3 regions of the Pseudarthrobacter sp. L19 genome follow, and region 2 is predicted to be linked to each of the others. Evidence: riboswitches for the same ligand, from Rfam matches in the RefSeq annotation. Region 2 holds a riboswitch; each other region holds the start of a gene.
The links. Region 2 has a riboswitch for S-adenosylmethionine ahead of ACRQ5B_RS00890 (bifunctional o-acetylhomoserine/o-acetylserine sulfhydrylase). Riboswitches for the same ligand answer to the same signal wherever they lie in the genome.
Positions count from the first base shown of each region.

Region 1 (7,282 bases), 1.4 Mb from region 2:
ACGTGGACCACTACGGCTGGCTGCGGCAGGCGGCCCCCGACGCCGCGTCCCTGGCGAAAATCCGCATGCTCCGCAGCTTCGATCCCGCTGTCGCCGGCAGGGGATCCCCTGGACCAGGGCATCGAGGACCCCTGGTACGGCGGCCACACCGATTTTGACATCACCTGGGACCTGATCCAGGCCTCCCTGCCCGGCCTCCTGGACCACGTCCGGGCCGAGCTGGACCGCTCCGCCGCCGGCCTCCGGTCCCTCCCGGCGCCGGACGAAGCCGACACGGAGCAGCGGGTACGCTCTATTTCATGAGCCCCGCACCCGTCATCATCGCCATCGACGGACGCTCCGGGGCAGGCAAAACCACCCTCGCCATTGAACTCGCGGCCCGACTGCGGGAGCACCGCACGGTGTCGCTCTTCCACCTCGAGGACATCTATCCCGGCTGGAACGGCCTGGCCGCCGGGATCGACCGCTACGCCGCCACCGTCCTGGCACCGCTCCGGCGCGGCGCCACCGCGCACTGGACCAGCTGGGACTGGGAGCGGCACTACGACGGCGAGGTACGCACCACCCGCCCGGCCGACGTCGTCCTGGTCGAGGGTGTCGGTGCGGCAGCCGCTGAGGCCGCGCCATACCTCGACGCCGTGATCTGGGCCGACGCCCCCGACGGCGCCCGCAAGGACCGCGCCCTGGAGCGCGACGGCGACACCTACGCCCCCTACTGGGAGCAGTGGGCAGAGCAGGAAGAGGCCTGGCTGGCCGGAGACGATGTCCGCGCCCGGGCCGACGTTAGGGTCCTCAACCACGCCGACGGCGCCGCCCCCGGCCAGGTGTTGCAGGCGCTGCTGCACCTTCCCGCCCTGGCCACGCTGCTGCACCCGGAACGGCAGGCCCGCCACTCGCTGCCCCTCCATGCCGAGCGGATCGACGCCGCCCCCGACCCCGCACTCCTCTTCGATGCTCTCTACGGCGGCTCGGAGCGGGCCGTCTGGCTCGATTCCTCCCTCACCAGCGACCCGGCGGGCCGGGGCCGCTTCAGCATCCTGGCCGACGACGGCGGCAGCCACGGCCAATCGGCCCTGCACCGCTCCGGCCGCACCGTGATCCGCACTGGCGGCGCGGCTGCCACCATCGAGGGCGGCTTCTTCCGGTGGCTCGACGCAGAGTGGGACAGCAGACCGCTCCGCTCCCCCGACGACTACGGGTGCGGCTTCGCCCTGGGCTGGCTGGGCTACCTCGGCTACGAACTCAAACGGGAAACCGGCGGCAGCGACGTGGCCGCCGTCACCCCGGACGCCGCGCTGATTTTCGCCGGCCGGGCCGTGGTCCTCGATCACGCGGAGAGTGCCGTCTGGCTGCTGGCTCTGGAGGACCCCGACGCCGCCGGGTGGCTGGCCACGGCCAGCGACGCGATAAGCACTGCGGCAAGCGTGGTGGTGAGCACGGCATCAACCGGTGACAGCACGCCCGTGCTAGAAAGCGCGGACTGCGGGGGTGACGCCGCAGCGCCGGTGTTCACCGCCCGGGATACCGCGGACGGCTACCAGGCCAAGATCGCCGAGGCGGGGCACCAGATCGCCGAGGGCAACAGCTACGAGGTCTGCCTCACCACCGCCCTCACCGCCAAGGTTCCGGCCGGCGGCGTCGACCCTTGGGAGACCTACCTGGCGCTGCGGCGCCGGAATCCCGCGCCGTTCGCCAGCTTCCTGCGCCTGGACACCGTCACGGTCGCCAGCACCTCCCCGGAGAGATTCCTGCGGATTACCGCCGACGGTGCCATGCGGGCAGAACCGATCAAGGGCACCCGACGCCGGTCTGCGGACCCGGAGGCGGACCGCGGGCTGCGGGATGAGCTGGCGACCGCGCCCAAGGACCGGGCCGAGAACATCATGATCGTGGACCTGCTGCGCAACGACCTCAGCCACTTCGCCGACCCCGGCTCCGTCTCTGTCAGCCGGCTCTGCGCAGTGGAAAGCTATGCCACCGTGCACCAGATGGTGAGCACCATCGATGCCCGGCTCCGGCCCGGCGCATCCCGGGCCGAGGCGGTGGCGGCGTGCTTCCCGGCAGGCTCCATGACCGGCGCCCCGAAGGTCAGCACCATGGCCATCCTGGACCACCTTGAGGCGGCCCCGCGCGGCGTCTACTCCGGCGCCGTCGGCTATTTCTCGCTCGACGGCGGCACTGACCTCGCCGTCGCCATCCGCACCCTGGTGATGCACGACGGCGGCGCGGCGGGCACCATCCTGAGCCTCGGCGTCGGCGGTGCCATCACCGCCGACTCGGACCCCGCCGAGGAATACGAGGAGATCCGCACCAAGGCCTTCGGCGTGCTCTCGGCCCTGGGCTCAGTCTTCCCGCCCGACTGAAAGCCCCACCTGATCTCCCGCTGAAAGCCCCGGCTACTGCAGGGTTGCGGTGAGGCGGGCGACGTTGTCGATGTACTTGATCCGCTTGGGCCGCTGCATCCATTCCTCGAGCTTCAGCTCGCGGGAGATGCCCCGGTAGGTCTCCTCCACCTCGCGGATCCGGCTGACGATGTCCTCGCCGAGCATCATCACGGAGACCTCGAGGTTCAGCGAGAAGGACCGCATGTCCATGTTGCTCGAGCCCAGCACGGCCACCTCGTTGTCCACGGTGAAGTGCTTGGCGTGCAGCACGAACGGGGCCTTGTAGAGGTAGATCCGCACGCCCGCCTCGAGCAGTGCCTGGTAATAGGACTGCTGGGCGTGGTGGACCAGGAACTGGTCGCCCTTTTCGGAGACGAAGAGTTCGACGTCGACGCCGCGTTGGGCCGCCGTCGTCACGGCGTACAGCAGTGAATCGTCCGGGACGAAGTAGGGGCTGCAGATGGAGAGCTTGTGCTGCGCGGAGTAGATCAGGGTGTTGAAGAGGCGGAGGTTGTTCTCCGTGATGAACCCGGGGCCGCTGGGAACCACCTGCGCGGTGATGTGGCCGGGCACCGACTCGGGCCGGTGGCCGAGTTGGTGCTCGAGCGACTCGTCGGTCTCGCTGAGCCAGTCGGTGGCGAAGATGACGTTCAGGGTGGTGACGATCTGGCCGCGCATGCAGGCCATCAGCTCCACCCACTCGCGGCCCACCTTGCGGTGCCGCGGGTTGTTGTAGGAGGGCTCAATCAGGTTCTGCGAGCCGGTGAAGGCCACCTCGCCGTCGATCACCATGATCTTGCGGTGGTTGCGCAGGTCCGGGCGGCGCCACTGGCCGTGGACGGGCCGCAGCGGAAGCATCGGCCGCCAGCGGATCTTGCTGGCCTTGAGCCGTGCGATCAGCTTGCTGTAGCCCTGGATCCGGAGGGTGCCCAAGTGGTCGAACAGCAGCCGGACCTCGACGCCGCGTTCGGCGGCCTCCTCCAGCGCCGTCAGCAGCTCATCGGTGACATGGTCGGAGCTGAGGATGTAGAACTCGGCGTTGATGAAGCTCTTGGCTTCGCGGGCCGCGGCGGCCATGGCCGCGATCGAATCGGGGTAGCCGGGCAGCAGTTCGACGCTGTTGTTGTCCACCATGGGCAGCGATCCCAGGGTCTTGTTCAGCTCCGCGGCGGAGGCCACCCATTCGGGGCCGTCGTAGCGGCTTTCGACGGCGGCCAGTTCGGAGGTGCCGGCGCGGATCCGGGTGTTGACGGCCTCCTGCTGGGCACGGCGGCGGCGGGAGAGCCGGAAGTTGCCGAACAGCAGGAAGAGCACCAGGCCTACCGAGGGGATGACGAAGATGCCCAGGAGCCACGCCATGGCGGTTGTGGGGCGGCGGTTGCCGGGGATGATACCCAGCGCCAGCACGCGGATGGCGAGGTCGATCAGCGTGAGGATCAGGATCGCCCAGGACGGGAGAGACCCCACGAACGGTAAAGGCCAGAGCACAGGCGAACCCCTCAAGTTCCAGACCCGCGGAACAGTTCCGGAACGGGCAATTTGCAAATCTTATCCCGGCGCGCCGCACTAAGCTGAAGCCATGACTACGTCCGCCTCCGCTCCCGCCAACGCCACGGTGCTGGTCTTCCTCAATCCCGCGTTCGAGGACGGCCGAGTCGCCGACTCCTCCAAGCCGCAGCTGATGGCCACGGACCAGGGTGCCACCCGCGGCGACGGCATCTTCGAATCCCTCCTGGCCGTGGGCGGCCAGCCGCGCAAACTGCCGCGGCACCTGGCCCGGCTGGCCGGTTCGGCGCGGACGCTGGAGCTGGATATTCCGGCGGAGGACGCCTGGCGGAAGGCCATCGCGACGGCGCTCCGGGAGTTCCGTGCGGGCGCCCCCGAGGACGGCGACGACGAGGTGGTGGTGAAGCTGATCGCCACCCGCGGTGTCGAGGGCTCCGCCGTCCCGACCTGCTGGGTGCAGGCCTCCACCCCGCCCGCGGCCGGCCGCGCGCAGCGCGAGAGCGGCATCGACGTGATCCTGCTGGACCGCGGCTATGACAGCGAGGTGGGCGAGCGCGCGCCGTGGCTGCTGCTCGGCGCGAAGACCCTCTCCTACGCGGTCAACATGGCCGCGCTGCGCTACGCCCACCACCAGGGCGCCGACGACGTCATCTTCACGTCCTCGGACGGCCGGGTGCTGGAGGGCCCGACGTCGACCGTGCTGCTGGCGCATCTGGAGACGGCCGACGACGGCGAGGGCGGGACCCGAACGGTGCGCCGCCTGATCACCCCGCAGCTGGACAGCGGCATCCTCCCCGGCACCTCGCAGGGCGCCCTGTTCGCCGCCGCGAAGGCCGCCGGCTGGGAGCTGGGCTACGGCCCGCTGGTGCCGGAGGACCTCTACGACGCCGACGCCGTGTGGCTGATCTCCAGCATCCGGCTGCTGGCGCCGGTCAACCACATCGACGGCAAGGAAATCGGCACCGCCGACGTCCGCCGCCAGCTGACCGCCGAACTGAACGAACTGTTCGCCACGGTCCAGTAGCGCTGTTGAGTAGGTCGACTCGGTCGGCCGACGGGATCCGACAGCTGCGGACGGCGGCCTCCCGTGACCGAACATGACGGGGCCGCCGCGCGGGCGCGGGCCCAAGGGTGCTAGGTTTTTTGCAGAGTAATGAGAACCGGCGCCAAGCCCTGACTGGCCGGTCGGCAACCCTCCTTTTGCGGCGGGGTGCCTCAGGTGACTACTCGGCAATCGACCATTCGAGCTGCAAGCGTGAACGTAAGGAGTTTGTCGTGTCCGACGCGACCCCGCCCCCAGTCCCCACCCCCGGAACCGGCGCCCCGGCCACCCCTCCCGCGCAGGCGGCCGCCCCCGCGGAGCGGCTGGCCTACCGGCTGTTGACCGGCCCCGACGACCGCAGCTTCTGCGAGCGGATCTCGGCGGCCCTTGCCGACGGGTACGTGCTGCACGGCAGCCCGGCCGCAACCTTCAATGGCACCTCGGTGATCGTGGCGCAGGCCCTGGTGCTGCCGGCCGCCGTCGACGGACGGGCAGGAGCATGAGCTACGCCGGGGACCTGACCCCGCAAGAGGCCTGGGAACGGGTGCAGTCCGGCGCGGTGCTGGTGGACGTCCGCACCCGGGCCGAGTGGGCGCAGATCGGCGTCCCGGTGACCGGCGGCGCGGCCGCGGAGCCGGTGTTCATCGAGTGGACCCGGGCCGGCGGCGTGCCGAACGAGGACTTCCTGGACGAGCTCCGGCAGCACGTCCCGGCCGACGCCGAGCTGCTCTTCCTCTGCCGGTCCGGGGCCCGCTCCGTCGCGGCGGCAGGGGCTGCGACGGCGGCGGGATTCACCGTCTACAACGTGCTGGACGGGTTCGAGGGCCAGCCGGATAGGTCCGGCGTCCGCCGCGTCAACGGCTGGAAGAACGTGGGCCTGCCGACCGACGGGACCCGCACGGCATGAGTTTCAATCCCGAGGCCGCGGGCTGGAGCCCGGACACCCAGGCCGTCCGTGGCGGCCTGGACCGGACCGGCTTCCAGGAAACCACCGAGCCGATCTTCCTCAACTCCGGCTTCGTCTACGAATCCGCCGCCGCCGCGGAGCGGGCCTTCACCGGCGAGGACGAGCGGTTCGTTTACTCCCGCTACGGCAACCCCTCGGTGGCCACCTTCCAGGAGCGGCTCCGCCTGCTCGAGGGCACCGAGGCGTGTTTCGCGACGGCGTCGGGCATGTCCGCGGTATTCACCGCCCTCGGCGCGCTGCTCGGGGCCGGGGACAGGGTGGTCGCCGCCCGTTCCCTGTTCGGCTCCTGCTTCGTGATCCTCAACGAGATCCTGCCGCGCTGGGGCGTGGAGACCGTCTTCGTCGACGGCCCGGACCTGGAGCAGTGGCGTGAAGCGCTCTCGACGCCGACCACCGCCGTGTTCTTCGAGTCGCCGTCGAACCCGATGCAGGAGATCGTGGACATCGCCGCCGTGAGCGGGCTGGCGCACGCCGCCGGCGCCACCGTGGTGGTCGACAATGTCTTCGCCACCCCGCTGCTGCAGCGCTGCACGGACTTCGGCGCGGACGTGGTGGTCTACTCCGGCACGAAGCACATCGACGGCCAGGGCCGGGTGCTGGGCGGCGCGATCCTGGGCAGCAAGGAGTTCATCGAGGGCCCGGTCCGGCAGCTGATGCGCCACACCGGACCGGCGCTGTCCGCCTTCAACGCCTGGGTGCTGACCAAGGGCCTGGAAACCATGTCGCTGCGGGTCAACCACGCCTCCGCCTCGGCGCTGCGGCTGGCAGAGTGGCTCGAGGAGCAGCAGGCCGTGACCTGGGTGAAGTACCCGCTCCTGGCCTCCCACCCGCAGCACGAGCTGGCCGCCAAACAGATGAAGTCCGGCGGGACGGTGCTGACCTTCGAACTGGCTCCCCCGGCCGGCCGGTCCGCCAAGGATGCTGCCTTCGAGCTGCTGGACGGGCTGCGGATCATCGACATCTCCAACAACCTGGGCGACTCGAAATCGCTGATCACGCACCCGGCCACCACCACACACCGGGCCATGGGCCCGGAGGGTCGGGCAGCTATCGGGTTGAGCGACGGCGTGGTGCGGCTCTCCGTGGGACTGGAGGACCCGGAGGACCTGATCCGGGACCTGGGCCAGGCCCTGGCGCGGGTCCGGTAATCCGCAGTAGCGGCGTGGAACGTGCGGCCTAGAACCGGCGGACGGGTGCCAGCGCGGGCAGCGGCCCGGTTGCGGTGCCGGCCTCGGGCACCTCCCCGCCGACCGTGGTCCGCACGGCCTCGCCGACGACGGCGCCGAGACCGGCGCGGCGCTGCAGCTCCGCCCCGGTGCCCTCCGCCAGGATCCGCTCCACCCCGGCGCGCGCCAGGCCCAGCTCGCCCTGGTCCGCCAGAAC
Region 1 covers NZ_CP193935.1:1,547,452-1,554,733, reverse strand. Annotated here, with positions in the region: partial or broken gene ACRQ5B_RS07260 (low molecular weight protein-tyrosine-phosphatase) at 1-303, shown strand, start outside; gene pabB (aminodeoxychorismate synthase component I) at 300-2,363, shown strand; gene cls (cardiolipin synthase) at 2,397-3,872, opposite strand; gene ACRQ5B_RS07245 (aminodeoxychorismate lyase) at 3,964-4,914, shown strand; SAM riboswitch class IV at 5,040-5,152, shown strand; partial or broken gene ACRQ5B_RS07240 (DUF1737 domain-containing protein) at 5,256-5,414, shown strand; gene ACRQ5B_RS07235 (rhodanese-like domain-containing protein) at 5,432-5,839, shown strand; gene ACRQ5B_RS07230 (O-succinylhomoserine sulfhydrylase) at 5,836-7,047, shown strand; gene ACRQ5B_RS07225 (glutamate--cysteine ligase 2) at 7,076-7,282, opposite strand, start outside.
Region 1: another riboswitch for S-adenosylmethionine. It lies ahead of ACRQ5B_RS07240 (DUF1737 domain-containing protein); the one in region 2 lies ahead of ACRQ5B_RS00890 (bifunctional o-acetylhomoserine/o-acetylserine sulfhydrylase).

Region 2 (7,282 bases):
ACTACCTGTCCCGGGAGGACGTGCGGGACCTCGCGGACAGCTGGTCCGGCTGGGAAGCCGCGGCCGGTGCGGGGGAGCGCGGCACGGTGGCCACCTGCCTGCCCGCCTGCGACCTTTCCACCCGGCAGCCGTTGGCCCCCGGCCGCGAACTGCTGGACGCCGGCGTGCAGCTGGCCCTGGCCTCCAACGCCAACCCCGGCACCTCCTACACCAGCTCCATGGCCTTCTGCGTCACCACCGCCGTGCTGCAGATGCGGCTCAGCGTGCACGAAGCGGTGCGCGCCGCGACCTACGGCGGGGCGCTGGCGCTGGGCCGGGAGTCGGGGAACGACGTCGACGGCGAACGCGCCGTGGGGTCGATCGCCGTCGGCCACCGGGCGGACCTGCACCTGCTCAACGCCCCCTCGGCCACCCACCTGGCCTACCGGCCGGGCATGCCGCTGACCCACGCCGTCTGGCGCGCCGGGGTCCGCGCCCGCTAAGCCCAACTAGCTCGCAGCTGAGGCCGTTTTGAGGGCCGAAAACGGCCTCAGCTGCCAGTCAGTTGGGTCAGAACACCATGGGCGGGGCGTGCAGCACCGTCTCGTCCACGCGCCGCTCCACCCACTGGCTGAACGGCTTGTCGAGTTCGTACTTGCCGTCCCCGGTGCGGTGCAGGGTGCGCAGCTCCGCGTTGTCCGGGTTGTTCAACGACTCGAAATACTCCACGGACCAGTGGAACCAGCGCATGCAAAACAAGCGCATGGTCAGCCCGTGCGTGACGAACAGGGCGTTGGGCGCGTAGTCCGGCTTGGACCAGTGCCGGTACAGGGTCTCCATGAACGAGGAGATCCGGTCGTAGACATCGGACCCGGACTCGCCCTCACGGAACCGGTAGAAGAAGTGCCCGTAGGCGTTCCTGAGCTCCTTCTGGTCCTCGATGTCCCCGGCGATCTGGAAGTTCGCCCAGTCCTGCTCCCGCAGCCGGGGCTCCTCGATCACCCGCTCGGTCAGGTTGCCCAGGTCCAGCGCCTCGAGCGTCTGGTAGGCGCGCAGGTAGGGGGAGACGTAAACGCAGACCTGCTGCCCGTCCAGCTGGCGGCGGAGTTCGACGCCGGCGGCCCGGGCCTGCTCGACGCCGAGGTCGGTCAGCGGGATGCGGTAATCGGGCACCCTGTTGTAGATGGAGGTATCGGCATTGGCGGCGGACTGGCCGTGCCGGATCATCAGGATTTTCCCGGGCGCGCTCACAGCCCCAGCATAGGCGCGTCCGGCCAACTCCCGGCAACGGCAGGCAAGATAGGACCATGCTGGTTACCTCCCGCCGCCGCGTGCGGTTCGAAGTATGGATTGTGCTGGGACTCTCGCTGGGGCAGTCGGCGGTGTACTCGGTGGTGCAGCTGCTGGACAAGCTCTCGCAGGCGCCGCTGGCCCAGGGGACCTCCACTCTGAACCGCTCCCAGAGCAGCCGCGAGTACTTCGACCTGACCTACCAGCTGCTGGACATCATCTTCGCGCTCGTCCCCGTGCTGCTGGTGCTCTACTTCCTTACCGGTCCCCGCGAGCCGGGGACCCCCGGCGGCTCGGCATTCCGGAAGCTCGGGTTCGACCTCGCGCGCCCCGGAAAGGACCTGCTGCAGGGTGTGGGCCTGTTCCTGCTGATCGGCATCCCGTCGCTGGGCCTCTACGCCGCCGGCCGGGCCCTGGGCATCACGACGGCGATCATCCCGAGCGCGCTGGGCACCTACTGGTGGACCGTGCCCGTCCTGATCCTCTCCGCCATCCGGCACGGGATCGTCGAGGAGGTGATCGTGGTGGGGTACCTGCTGGACCGGTTCGGCAAACTCGGCTGGCGGCTGCCGGCGGCGATCGCCGCGAGCTCCATCCTGCGCGGCAGCTACCACCTGTACCAGGGGTTCGGGCCGTTCATCGGCAACGCCATCATGGGCGTCATCTTCGCCCTGGTCTACACCCGGACCCGGCGGGTGATGCCGCTGGTGATCGCCCACGCGCTGCTGGACACCGTCGCGTTCGTGGGCTTCAGCCTGTTCGGCAAGGCGGTGGGGCTGGGCTGAGGTGTCCGCGACTGACCCGGCCGGCGATGACGCGTCTAAGGGCGGTTTAAAGAGTTTCGGCCCCCGGCAGCGGGTGGCGTCGTTGACACCCGCGGCCGGCGGCCGAAGTTGTGGCGGGCCGGAGCCCTAGATGGTGACGGCGCCCGAGGCGGTCTCGAAGGTGACCGAGAGGATGCCCGGCGTGCCGTGCGGGGACTGCCAGTTCACGGCCACGTCCTCCAGCGGCTTCTCCACCGGTTCGCCCAGCCACTCGGTGACCCGCTGCGCGGAGCCCGCGATGGTGAGTTCGGACATCTTCACCGAGCTCTCGTAGGCGTTGGACGGGTGCAGGGCCGGGTCGCCCTCCCACTTGAGCATGTAGGGGACCTGCGGATCCGCGATCAGGCCCAGGATGCCGATCTGCTTCCAGACCAGTTCGCGGCCATCGGGGAACTTGCGGTTGCCGTTGACCGCGGAGCGGCCCAGGCGTTCCTCGAAGGGTGCCAGGTCGTCGACCTCGACGCACCAGCCCATCCAGCCGCCGCCGGCGGCGGAGCGGGCGCGGACCGCCTGGCCGAACGGTGCCTTGTCCGACGCCGGGTGGTCCAGGACCTCCACGACCTCCAGGTACTTGTGCCCGGCGAGCGGGATGATCATGTTGCGGGTGCCAAAACGGGGGTGCACGCCGCCCTTGACGGCCTCGACCCCGAGGGCCGTGGCGATACGGTCGGTGGTGGCCGCGAGGCCATCCTTTTCACAGGCGTAAGAGACGTGATCCATGCGCATGCCCTCATCTTGGCACTTTGTGATGGACCTCTCAGCTTAGGCTGTCCTAACCTCGCCGGGACCATCCGGCGGACACCCGTGCCGCCCGGCCCGGTCGAGGAATTCCGCCGGACAAGCCGTCCCGCGGACCGGTCTCTTCATCTTTGTCATAAAGCTATCCGGGCCGGTTTCCGGCTTCCTACACTGGGGACAGGTCATGAGTGCCAGCGCCAAGCCCCGGCTCGCTGGCCGGCAACCCTCCTTGCGCGGTGGGGTGCCCCGGGTGAAGACCTGGCCTCCCGGCGACCGCCGGCGGGGCAAGCGCGGCGCCAGGGCCGTGCCGGCATTCCGGGACCCGCCAGCAGCGCGGGACCCGGGATCCGGTGCCGCCCTGAGCCCAGTCACAGGAGACGCCATGTCCAACGCCTGGTCCTTTGAAACCCGTCAGATCCACGCCGGCCAGCAGCCGGACGCCGCCACCGGCGCCCGCGCGCTGCCGATCTACCAGACGACGTCGTTCGTCTTCCCGAGCGCCGAGAGCGCCGCGAACCGGTTCGCCCTGGCCGAGCTCGCCCCCATCTACACCCGGATCGGCAACCCCACCCAGGACGCCGTCGAACAGCGCATCGCCAGCCTGGAGGGCGGCCTCGGCGCGCTGCTGCTCAGTTCCGGGCAGGCGGCGGAAACCTTCGCCATCCTCAACATCGCCGAGGCCGGGGACCACGTGGTGGCCAGCCCCAGCCTCTACGGCGGCACCTACAACCTGCTGGCCCACACGCTGAAGAAGTTCGGCATCTCCGTGACCTTCGTGGCGGACCCGGACAACCTGGACCAGTGGCGCGAGGCCGTGCAGCCGAACACCAAGCTGTTCTTCGGCGAGGTGGTCTCCAACCCGCGCCAGGACGTCCTGGACATCGAGGGCATCTCGGACGTGGCCCACCAGGCGGGGGTGCCACTGATCGTGGACAACACCCTGGCCACCCCGTACCTGATCCGCCCGCTGGAGTGGGGCGCGGACATCGTGGTGCACTCGGCCACCAAGTACCTCGGCGGCCACGGCTCGGCGATCGCCGGCGTGATCGTGGACTCCGGGAAGTTCGACTTCGGCGCGGACCCGGAGCGGTACCCCGGTTTCAACACCCCCGACCCCAGCTACAACGGCCTGGTCTACGCCCGGGACCTGGGCGCGGACGGCGCACTGGGGGCCAACCTCTCCTACATCCTCAAGGCACGGGTGCAGCTGCTGCGCGACCTCGGCTCCGCCGTCGCGCCCTTCAACGCCTTCCTGATCGCCCAGGGCATCGAGACGCTGAGCCTGCGGGTGGAGCGGCACGTCGCCAACGCCACCCGGGTGGCCGAATGGCTTGAGGGCCGGGACGACGCCGAATCGGTCGCCTACGCGGGACTGCCCTCGAGCCCCTGGTACGAGCGCGGCAGGAAGTACGGTCCGCGCGGCACGGGCGCCGTCGTCTCCTTCGTCATCGCCGGGGGAGTGGAGGCCGGCAAGCGCTTCGTCGACGCCCTGGAGCTGCACTCGCACGTGGCGAACATCGGCGACGTGCGCTCACTGGTGATCCACCCGGCGTCGACCACGCACAGCCAGCTCACCCCGGAGCAGCAGGCGGTGGCGGGCGTCCACCCGGGCCTGGTCCGGCTCTCGGTTGGCCTGGAGCACATCGACGACATCCTGGCGGACCTCGACGCCGGCTTCCGCGCCGCGAAGGCCGGCTAGTCCCGGGACCCCTGCCGGATTTCCCCACCTTTGCGGGCCCGACGGCGGCCGGCGCGGCGTGTCCGCGGCGACCCGCCGGCCGCGGCGCCCAAAGGTGGGGAAACGGCGCGGCCGGGCGGGCGGCTGTCACATGCAAGTCACAATCTTGGCCACGGCACCGCCCTCTTTCGTACACTCGGTGCAGGTCATGAGTGCCAGCGACAGCCCCGGCTTGCTGGCCGGCAACCCTCCTTTTGCGGCGGGGTGCCCCGGGTGAAGACCTGGCCTGCCGGTCAACTGACGGCAGGCAAGCGCGAAGTGAGGTCTTTTAACATGACGATTGCCGTCACCCGAACGGGTGTACCCGCCACCAGTCCCGCAGCAGGAAACACCGCCGTCCCCGACGGCACCGTGCAGTACGTGTCCGTCGGCGCTTTGGAACTCGAATCCGGGGCCGTCCTGCCGGAGGTGGTGCTGGCCTACGAGACCTGGGGCACCCTGAACGCGGACGCCTCCAACGCCGTCCTGATCGAACACGCCCTCACCGGGGACACCCACGTCACCCGCGGCGCCGGCGGGGAACCCGGCTGGTGGGAACAGCTCGCCGGCCCCGGCGCGCCCGTGGACACGGACCGGTACTTCGTGGTGTCCATCAACATCCTCGGCGGCTGCTACGGCTCCACCGGCCCGTCCACGCCGGCACCCGACGGCCGGCCCTGGGGGTCCCGTTTCCCGCTCGTCACCCTGCGGGACAGCACCGCGGCCGAGGCCCGGATGGCCGACGCGCTGGGGATCAACCGCTGGCACGCCGTGCTCGGCGGCTCCCTCGGCGGCGCCCGGGCACTGGAGTGGGCCGTCAGCTACCCGGAACGCGTGGGCCGCTGCGCCGTGATCGCCGTCGGCGCCTACAGCACCGCCGAGCAGATCGCCTTCGCCCAGGCCCAGACCCTCGCGATCCGGCAGGACCCGCGCTTCAATGGCGGCGACTACTACGGCGGGCCCGAGCCGCACGAGGGCCTGGCGCTGGCCCGGCGCATCGCGCACATCACCTACCGCTCCGCTGCCGAACTGGAGGGCCGCTTCGGCCGGACCGGGCAGGACGGCGAGACCCCGCTCGCACCCGGCCCGCTGTCCGGCCGCGGCCGCTACCAGGTGGAGAGCTACCTGGACCACCAGGGCAACAAACTGGTGCAGCGCTTCGACGCCAACAGCTACATCGCCATCACCGAGGCGCTGATGAGCCACGACGTCGCCCGTGGCCGCGGAAGCCTGCAGCAGGCGCTCGCCGGGGCCACCGCCGAGTTCTTCATCGCCGCCGTGGACTCGGACCGACTGTACTTTCCCGAACAGTCCCGGGAGCTCGCGGCGGCCCTGCCGGGGAGGTGCCCGTGCACGTCATTTCCGCCCCGATCGGCCATGACGGGTTCCTGACCGAGATCGGCCAGCTGGGCGGCGTCCTCCGGGAGGCGTTCTTCGCCTGAGCCTTACGGCTTCTTCGCAGGCTCTTGCCGGGGACTGATGTGCAATTTTGCAGATAGGCTCTGCGCGATTGGTCGTTGAGGCTCCGGCGGTGACACTCCATACTCGTGGAGAATGACCGCGTGTGGTCCAACTCACACGGAGTCAGCCCAGTAAGCCGCAGGGTGTCGATGGCGACACCGAAGGAGTTCTTATGAGCACGGAAAACGCCGCCGCGAGGCGCGCAGAGGAAACCGACGTCAAGGCGTCCGGCCTCAAGAAAGTCGTCGCCGCCTCCATGGCCGGCACGGTGGTGGAGTGGTACGAATTCTTCCTCTACGCCTCCGCCGCCACCCTGGTCTTCGGCAAGGCCTTCTTCCCCAATTCCCAGACCGAGTTGGACGGCATCCTGGCCGCCTTCCTGACCTACGCCGTCGGTTTCGTCGCCCGCCCCATCGGCGGCATCGTCTTCGGCCACTTCGGTGACAAGTTCGGCCGCAAGCAGCTGCTCCAGCTGAGCATCATCCTGGTGGGTGTCTCCACCTTCCTGATGGGCTGCCTGCCCACCTTCGCCCAGATCGGTTACTGGGCCCCGGCCCTCCTGGTCTTCCTGCGCTTCGCCCAGGGCTTCGCCGTCGGCGGTGAGTGGGGCGGCGCCGTCCTGCTGGTGGCCGAGCACAGCCCCAGCAAGTCCCGTGGCTTCTGGGCCAGCTGGCCGCAGTCCGCCGTGCCGCTGGGTAACCTCTTCGCCACCGCGGTGCTGTTCGTCCTCTCCTCCACCCTGTCCTCCGCCGACTTCCTCGGCTGGGGCTGGCGCGTGGCGTTCTGGCTCTCCGCCGTGATCGTCCTGATCGGCTACTACATCCGCACCAAGGTCAACGACGCCCCGATCTTCCTTGAGGCCCGCAAGGAGGTCGAAGCCGGCCACAAGGGCTACGGCGTCGCCGAGGTCTTCCGCCGCTACCCCCGCGGCGTCTTCACCGCCATGGGCCTGCGCTTCGCGGAAAACATCCTCTACTACCTCGTGGTGACCTTCTCCATCACCTACCTGAAGACCGTGGTCCACGCGGACACCACCCGCATCCTGCTCCTGCTGCTGGTGGCGCACGCGATCCACTTCTCCGTGGTTCCGATGGTGGGCCGGCTCTCCGACCGCCTGGGCCGCCGCCCGGTCTACATGGCCGGCGCAGTCCTCGGTGCCACCTGGGGCTTCTTCGCCTTCCCGATGATGGATACCGGCAACGACTTCATCATCCTGGCCTCTGTCATCATCGGCCTGCTGTTCCACGCCCTGATGTACGCCGGCCAGCCGGCC
Region 2 covers NZ_CP193935.1:176,139-183,420, reverse strand. Annotated here, with positions in the region: partial or broken gene ACRQ5B_RS00910 (amidohydrolase family protein) at 1-482, shown strand, start outside; gene ACRQ5B_RS00905 (histidine phosphatase family protein) at 550-1,206, opposite strand; gene ACRQ5B_RS00900 (CPBP family intramembrane glutamic endopeptidase) at 1,287-2,054, shown strand; gene ACRQ5B_RS00895 (VOC family protein) at 2,181-2,819, opposite strand; SAM riboswitch class IV at 3,012-3,128, shown strand; gene ACRQ5B_RS00890 (bifunctional o-acetylhomoserine/o-acetylserine sulfhydrylase) at 3,214-4,530, shown strand; SAM riboswitch class IV at 4,714-4,829, shown strand; partial or broken gene metX (homoserine O-acetyltransferase MetX) at 4,843-5,990, shown strand; gene ACRQ5B_RS00880 (MFS transporter) at 6,182-7,282, shown strand, end outside.

Region 3 (7,282 bases), 1.2 Mb from region 2:
CTTTGGCGCTGAAGGTCACGGACGCCCCGGCCGGCAGCTGGATCATCGACACCCCCGGCATCCGGTCCTTCGGGCTGGCCCACGTGGACCCGGACCGCATCCTGCGTTCCTTCCCCGATCTGGCCCCCGGCACCGAAGACTGCGAGCGCGGCTGCAAGCACGACGCCACCGCCGTCAATTGCGGCGTGGACGCGTGGGTGCAGGCCGGCCACGCGGGGCCCTCGGGCCCGGCCCGGCTGGCCTCTCTGCGCCGCCTGCTGGGCACCGACCCGCGGCACGAAGCCCAGGAGACCAAGGAACTGGGCACCGTCTCCTGACCGCTCGTCGCCTCTCCGCTGCTCTGCCGATCCGGCCGTCGGGGACGTGGCCTCCCCGGCCGGGGCGCGTTTAGACGGTAGTTTGGAAGCATGAGCCAACCCGCGTCGAGCTACAACGATGACCTGCGCCTTGCCCACGTCCTGGCGGACTCGGTCGATTCCCAGACCATGAGCCGCTTCAAGGCCCTTGACCTCAAAATCGAGACGAAGCCGGACCTGACGCCGGTCACCGACGCCGACAAGGCCGCCGAGGAAGCCATCCGCGGCCAGCTTTCCCGCTCCCGCCCCCGCGATGCCGTGTTGGGCGAGGAATTCGGCAGCTCGGGCCACGGCTCCCGCCGCTGGATCATCGACCCGATCGACGGCACCAAGAACTTCGTGCGCGGCGTCCCGGTCTGGGCCACCCTGATCGCCTTGGTGGACGAGGGCGAGCCGGTGGTCGGCGTCGTCAGCGCCCCTGCCCTCGGCAAGCGCTGGTGGGCCGCCAAGGGCGCCGGTGCCTACACGGGCCGCTCGCTGGCCGCCGCCACCCGGCTGCGGGTCTCCAACGTCTTGGACCTCTCGGACGCCTCCCTCTCCTACTCCAGCCTCGGCGGCTGGAAGCAGCGCGGCAACCTCGACGAATTCCTGGGCCTGACCGAGGAAGTCTGGCGCACCCGCGCCTACGGCGACTTCTGGTCCTACTGCCTGGTGGCCGAGGGCGCCGTCGACATCGCCTGCGAACCGGAGCTGAACCTCTACGACATGGCCGCCCTGGTCCCGATCGTCACTGAGGCCGGCGGCCGGTTCACCTCCCTCGAGGGCGAGGACGGCCCGTTCGGCGGCAACGCCCTGGCCACGAACTCGATCCTGCACTCCGAGGTCCTCAAGCGGCTCAACCCCAACCTCGACGACCTGCTCTAGAGCAGGGCCTTTTCTGGGGGCCGGTTCCGCGTAACACAGCGCTTCACATTGCCGCGCCCCTTTCCGGGGCGCGGCACTTGTGTCCTAGGCTCGAAACAGGTCACGAGTGCCAGCGCTAAACCCCGGTTTGCTGGCCGGCAACCCTCTTTCGCGGCGGGGTGCCCCGGGTGACGACCTGGCCGGTCCGGAGCGGACCCGGCAAGCGCGGATCCCCTGCACGCGGGGTCCTTTTCGAGCGAGGTCCCATGTCGACTGCCATTTTTTCGTCCCCAGCATCCACCCCCACGGCCGTATCTGCCGCCCGCGCCCCGCTGGCCGCCGTGACCGGCGCCGAGATCCAGGCTCCGCTGATCCAGGGCGGCCACGTCCGCTACGCCAATCTGGACTACGGCGCCTCGACCCCCGCCCTGTCCGTGGTCTCCGCCTACCTCAACGAGATCCTGCCCTACTACGCCAGCGTCCACCGCGGTGCCGGCTACGCCTCCCAGCTGAGTACCTCGGTCTACGAGAACGCGCGGACCATCGTGCGGGACTTCGTCGGCGGCCGGCCCGACGACGCGGTCATCTTCACCCGGAACACCACCGATTCGCTGAACCTCCTGGCCGGGTGCCTGCCCACCGCCGGCGGCCGGCACCTGGGCGAGGTCCTGTACCTGGACATCGAACACCACGCGAACCTGCTGCCGTGGCAGGGCGTTCCGCACCGCAGCGTCGTCGCCGCGCCCACCCTGGCCGGGACGCTGGCGCGGCTCCGGGCGGAGCTGGCCGCAGGCGGCATCAGCCTGCTCGCGGTCACGGGCGCGTCGAATGTCACCGGCGAGATCCTGCCCGTCCGGGAGCTGGCGGCGCTGGCGCACGAGCACGGGGCCCGGATTGTCGTCGACGCCGCGCAGCTGGCCCCGCACCGCCGGATCGACGTCGCGGCCGACGGCATCGACTACGTCGCCTTCTCGGGGCACAAGCTCTACGCCCCGTTCGGCGCGGGTGTCCTGGTGGGGCGGCCGGACTGGCTCGACGCCGGAACGCCGCACCTGGCAGGCGGCGGCGCCGTCCGCGACGCCCGGCTGGACGCCGTCAGCTGGACCACCGGACCGGCACGGCACGAGGGGGATCACCCAACGTCCTCGGCGCGGCCGCCCTGGCCCGCGCCACGCAGGCGGTCGCCGCCCTGGACGAAGCATCCTGGCACGGCCATGAGGATGCCATCCGGTCCTTCCTTGCCGACGGCCTGCGGGAGATCGACGGCGTGAGCGTGCACCACATCTTCGAGGAGACCGACCGCGGGGACGGCCACGGGACCATCGGCGTGGTGAACTTCTCGGTCGCGGGGTACGACGCCGGCCTCGTCGCCGCGTACCTGTCCGCCGAGCACGGGATCGGCGTGCGGGACGGCCGGTTCTGCGCGCATCCGCTGCTCAAGCGGCTGGGCCTTCCCGCCGGGTCGCTGCGCGCCAGCTTCGGCCTCGGCTCCCGGCTCGAGGACGCCGAGCGGCTGCTGGCCGCGCTGCGGACGCTACGACGGGACGGCCTGGGCTGGGACTACGTGGTGGATGCCGGGCGCTGGGTACCGGCGAACGACACCCGCAGCTACCCGCACTGGGCGCCCAACACCCCCGGCACCGCCGGGGCAGCCCCCTGCACCCTCGACGGCCCCGAATAGCCGGTTTACGGTAGATTCGACGGGTATCTTCCCGAGCTGCCGAAGGAGAGTTCACGTGGCAGGCGGCGGCCCCAAACTGCATCAGACCCGGCGGAAGGAGCTCGGAGCGAGCTTCCAGGACGGCGGGGAACACTATGACCGGGTGCGGCCCGGCTATCCCGCCGACTCCGCCGACTGGCTGATCCCCGCCGGAGCCCGGGACGCGGCCGACGTCGGTGCGGGCACCGGAAAGTTCACCGCCCTCCTCGTGGACCGCGGCCTGGCCACGGCCGCCGTCGACCCATCGGCGGACATGCTGGACCAGCTCCGCGCAATCCTCCCGGGCGTTCCGGCCACGGTGGGGACCGCCGAACACACCGGGCTCCCGGCGTCGGCGTTCGACCTGGTGACGGTGGCGCAGGCCTGGCACTGGTGCGAGCCGCTGCAGGCCAGCACCGAGGCCGCCCGCATCCTGCGGCCGCACGGGGTGCTCGGGCTGATCTGGAACCAGCTGGACACCTCCGTACCGTGGGTGCACCGGCTGTCCCGGATCATGCACGCCGGGGACGTCCACAAACCCTCGTTCCGCCCACCGGTCGGGCCCGAGTTCACCGGGCTGGAGAGCCACCTGACCCGGTGGGAGGACCCGGTGACGCCGGAGGAGATCCTGGAGCTGGCCAAGTCCCGCAGCTACTTCCTGCGGGCCGGGGAGGCCACCCGGGCCAAGGTGCTGGCCAACCTCCAGTGGTACCTGTACGAGCACCTCGGTCACGGTCCCGGCGAGACGCTGGCCCTGCCCTACCTCACCCAAAGCTGGCGCGTGGTCAAGGTCTGAGCCTATGATTTCGGTATGCCTAACTTTTTGTTCAGGCATACGGAAATCATTGGACCCATCAGCCGCAGGAGCCTGCAATGTTGCACCTCGCCGGACAGGATCCCGCCGCCGGCGGCCGGAGCCCGGTCCGTGGCAGGAAGGGGCACCGCCGCGCCCTGCTGGGGCTGCTGGGACCGGCCTTCGTCGCCGCGATCGCCTACGTGGACCCCGGCAATGTGGCGGCCAACCTTACCGCCGGCGCCCAGTTCGGCTACCTGCTGGTCTGGGTGCTGGTGGTGGCCAACGTCGTCGCCGTCCTGGTGCAGTACCAGTCCGCCAAGCTCGGCATCGTCACGGGCCGCAGCCTGCCGGAATTGCTCGGGGAACGCCTGCGTCCCGGCTGGCGGCGCGCCTTCTGGGTCCAGGCCGAGATCGTCGCGGCCGCCACTGACCTGGCCGAGGTGGTGGGCGGCGCCGTCGCCCTCTACCTGCTCTTCGGCCTCCCCCTCCCCTGGGCGCCGTCGTCGTCGGCGGCATCTCCATGGCGCTGCTGGCCATGCAAAGCCGGAACCGGCAGCGGCCCTTCGAGCTGGTGATCATGGGCCTGCTGGGCATCATCACGGTGGGCTTCCTGGCCGGGCTGTTCATCAGCCCGCCGGACCCGTCCGGGGTCCTCTCCGGACTGGTCCCCGGGTTCCGCGGCCCGGACACCGTGCTGCTGGCCGCCAGCATGCTGGGCGCAACCGTCATGCCGCACGCCATTTACGTCCACTCCGCGCTCTCCCGGGACCGGCACCGCCCGGACCGCCACCGGCACGTTCCGCAGCACGCGCTGGACCGGCTGGTCCGCGCCACCCGCTGGGACGTCATCGCGGCGCTGGCCGTGGCCGGGATCGTCAACATCGGCATGCTGCTGCTGGCCGCGTCGACCCTCGGCGGGGTGGAGGGCACGGACAGCATCGAGGGCGCCCACGCCGCCATCAGCGCCAGCCTGGGACCGGTGGTGGGTGTGGTTTTCGCGGTCGGACTGCTCGCCTCCGGCCTGGCTTCGACCTCGGTGGGCTGCTACGCCGGCGGAACCATCATGGAGGGGCTCCTGAAGATCAGGATTTCGCTGATGGTGCGCCGGCTCGTGACCCTGGTGCCCGCCGTGGTGCTGCTGGCGGTGGGCTTCGACCCGACCTGGGCGCTGGTGCTCAGCCAGGTGGTGCTGAGCTTCGGCATCCCGTTCATGCTGGTCCCGCTGGTGGTGCTGACCAGCAGTACCCCGCTGATGGGCGGCTTCGTCGACCGGTTGCCGCTGCGGATCGCGTCCGTGGTCAGCGTGCTGCTGGTGGTGGCCCTGAACCTGGCGCTGCTGTGGTTCACGTTCACCGGTGCGGCCGGACGGTAGGCTAGGGGCTGTGAAAACCAGCCCGCCTTCTTCCTCGATCGAGGACTACGTCAAGGTCATCTACACCTTCACGGAGTGGCAGGACAAGCCGATCACCTCCACGCAGCTGGCCCAGCGCCTCGGCGTCGCGAACTCCTCGGTTTCGGAGATGGTCCGCAAGCTCAAGGAGCAGGGTCTGGTGGACCACAAGCCCTACGGCGCCGTCACCCTTACCGCGGACGGTGAGCGGCTGGCCCTGTCCATGGTCCGGCGGCACCGCCTGATCGAGACGTTCCTGGTGCAGGAGCTCGGCTACCGCTGGGACGAGGTCCACGACGAGGCGGAGACCCTGGAGCACGCGGTCTCGGACACTTTCATCGACCGGATGGCCGCCAAGCTCGGCCACCCGGTCCGCGATCCTCACGGCGATCCCATCCCCGCGGCCGACGGCTCGGTCCTGATGCCCCTGGCCGTCCGGATGAGCGAATTGGCCGACGGCCAGGGCGGCCGCATCACGCGGATCAGCGACGAGAACCCGGACCTGTTGCGCTATCTGGCGACCGAACGGATCGAGCTGGACGCCGCCGTCGCGGTGCTGGGCCGGAAGCCGTTCGGCGGGCCCCTGATGGTGCGGATCGCCGGACCGGACGGATCCCGGGAGCTCGATCTCGCCGACGGGGTCGCGGACGCCCTGTGGGTGCACCCGGAGTCAACCGACGAGGAAGAACCCGGCAGCTGACCTGCCGCTAGTCTCCGCTAGCCCCGGAGACTCCCCCGCCGTCTGGCGCAGTCCCGTCTGCTGCAGTCCCGGCGGACGCCTCCGCGGGCTGCGGCGGATTCCGGATTCCGACGGCGGAGGCCAAGGCGCCGGCGACGAAGAGCGCGGCGGTGACCAGCGACGTCGCGTGCAACCCCGCGGTGGTGATCACCGGCCCGGTGATCAGCCCGGCGAAGGCGATGGTCACCAGCCCGGCGATGCGGGCGACGGCGTTGTTCACGGCCGAGCCGATCCCGGCCTCCTCCGGCGGGACCGCGCCGAGGATGGCCGAGGTCAGCGGCGCCACCGTCACGGCGAGGCCGATCCCGAAGACCACGACGCCGGGCAGGACCTGCCACGCATAGTCCAGGGGCAGGCCGATGCCGAGCATGAGCAGGAAGCCGGCCGCGCAGAGCAGCGGCCCGGCGGTCATGAACCAGCGGGGGCCAAAACGTCCGGAGAGCGCCCCCATCCGGGACGAGAGCAGCAGCAGGATCAGCGTGGAGGGCAGCAGCGCCAAACCGGCGGCGGTGGCGCCGAGCCCGGCCACCTGCTGGAGGTAGAGGCCCAGGACGAAGAAGCCCAGGTTCAGTGCCCCGTAGATGACCAGGGTGGCGGCGTTACCCCAGCCGAAGTTCCGCACCGTGTAGAGCCGCAGCGGCATCATTGGCGCGCGGGTCCGGCCCTCGTGCACCAGGAACGCTGCGAGTCCGGCGATGCCCACGGCCAGCGGCAGCCACACCTGCGGGGAGCCCCAGCCCTGGCTGCCGCGCTCGATGAAGCCATAGACGATCCCGCCCAAGCCGACGACAGCGAGGACCGTGCCGGCGACGTCGATGCTGCTGCCGGGAGGCCGCTCCAGGTCCTGGGCGCGCAACCGGCGCAGCGCCGGCCACACGGCGGCGGCGGGAACGATGTTCAGGAAGAAGATCACCCGCCAGGTGAAGACGTCCACGGAGATCCCGCCCAGCAGCGGGGCGGCGACGATCGCGCCGGAGGTCCACGCGGACCACTTGCCGATCGCGGCGGACTGGGCGGGGCCGCTGAAGATGGTGACGATCAGCGCCAGGGAGCTGGGCACCAGCAGCGCACCTGCCACACCCTGGAGGCCGCGGAAGATGATCAGCGACTCGCCGTTCCACGCCACCCCGCACAGGATGGACGTGGCGGTGAACCCCGCCAGCCCCCATTCGAGGACCCGGACGCGGCCGAACTGGTCGGAGAGGGATCCTGCCACCAGGATCAGCGCGCCGAGGGTCAGCAGGTAGGCGTCGACCACCCATTGCTGGACCACCAGTCCGCCGCCGAGTTCCCGGCTGATGGCCGGCAGGGCCAGGTTCACCACGGAGCCGTCCAGGAAGGCGATGAAGGAGGCCACGATCGCCACGTAGAGCACGCGCTTCTGCAGGCTTGTCATGGGTGCGGCGGGGGTGCCGGGCATGGTTCGTGCCTTCCTGATCCGGTGCCCTGAGCCTAGCAC
Region 3 covers NZ_CP193935.1:2,436,988-2,444,269, reverse strand. Annotated here, with positions in the region: gene rsgA (ribosome small subunit-dependent GTPase A) at 1-317, shown strand, start outside; gene hisN (histidinol-phosphatase) at 408-1,220, shown strand; SAM riboswitch class IV at 1,319-1,431, shown strand; partial or broken gene ACRQ5B_RS11610 (aminotransferase class V-fold PLP-dependent enzyme) at 1,466-2,880, shown strand; gene ACRQ5B_RS11605 (class I SAM-dependent methyltransferase) at 2,936-3,694, shown strand; partial or broken gene ACRQ5B_RS11600 (Nramp family divalent metal transporter) at 3,772-5,066, shown strand; gene ACRQ5B_RS11595 (metal-dependent transcriptional regulator) at 5,077-5,784, shown strand; gene ACRQ5B_RS11590 (MFS transporter) at 5,792-7,243, opposite strand.
Region 3: another riboswitch for S-adenosylmethionine. It lies ahead of ACRQ5B_RS11610 (aminotransferase class V-fold PLP-dependent enzyme); the one in region 2 lies ahead of ACRQ5B_RS00890 (bifunctional o-acetylhomoserine/o-acetylserine sulfhydrylase).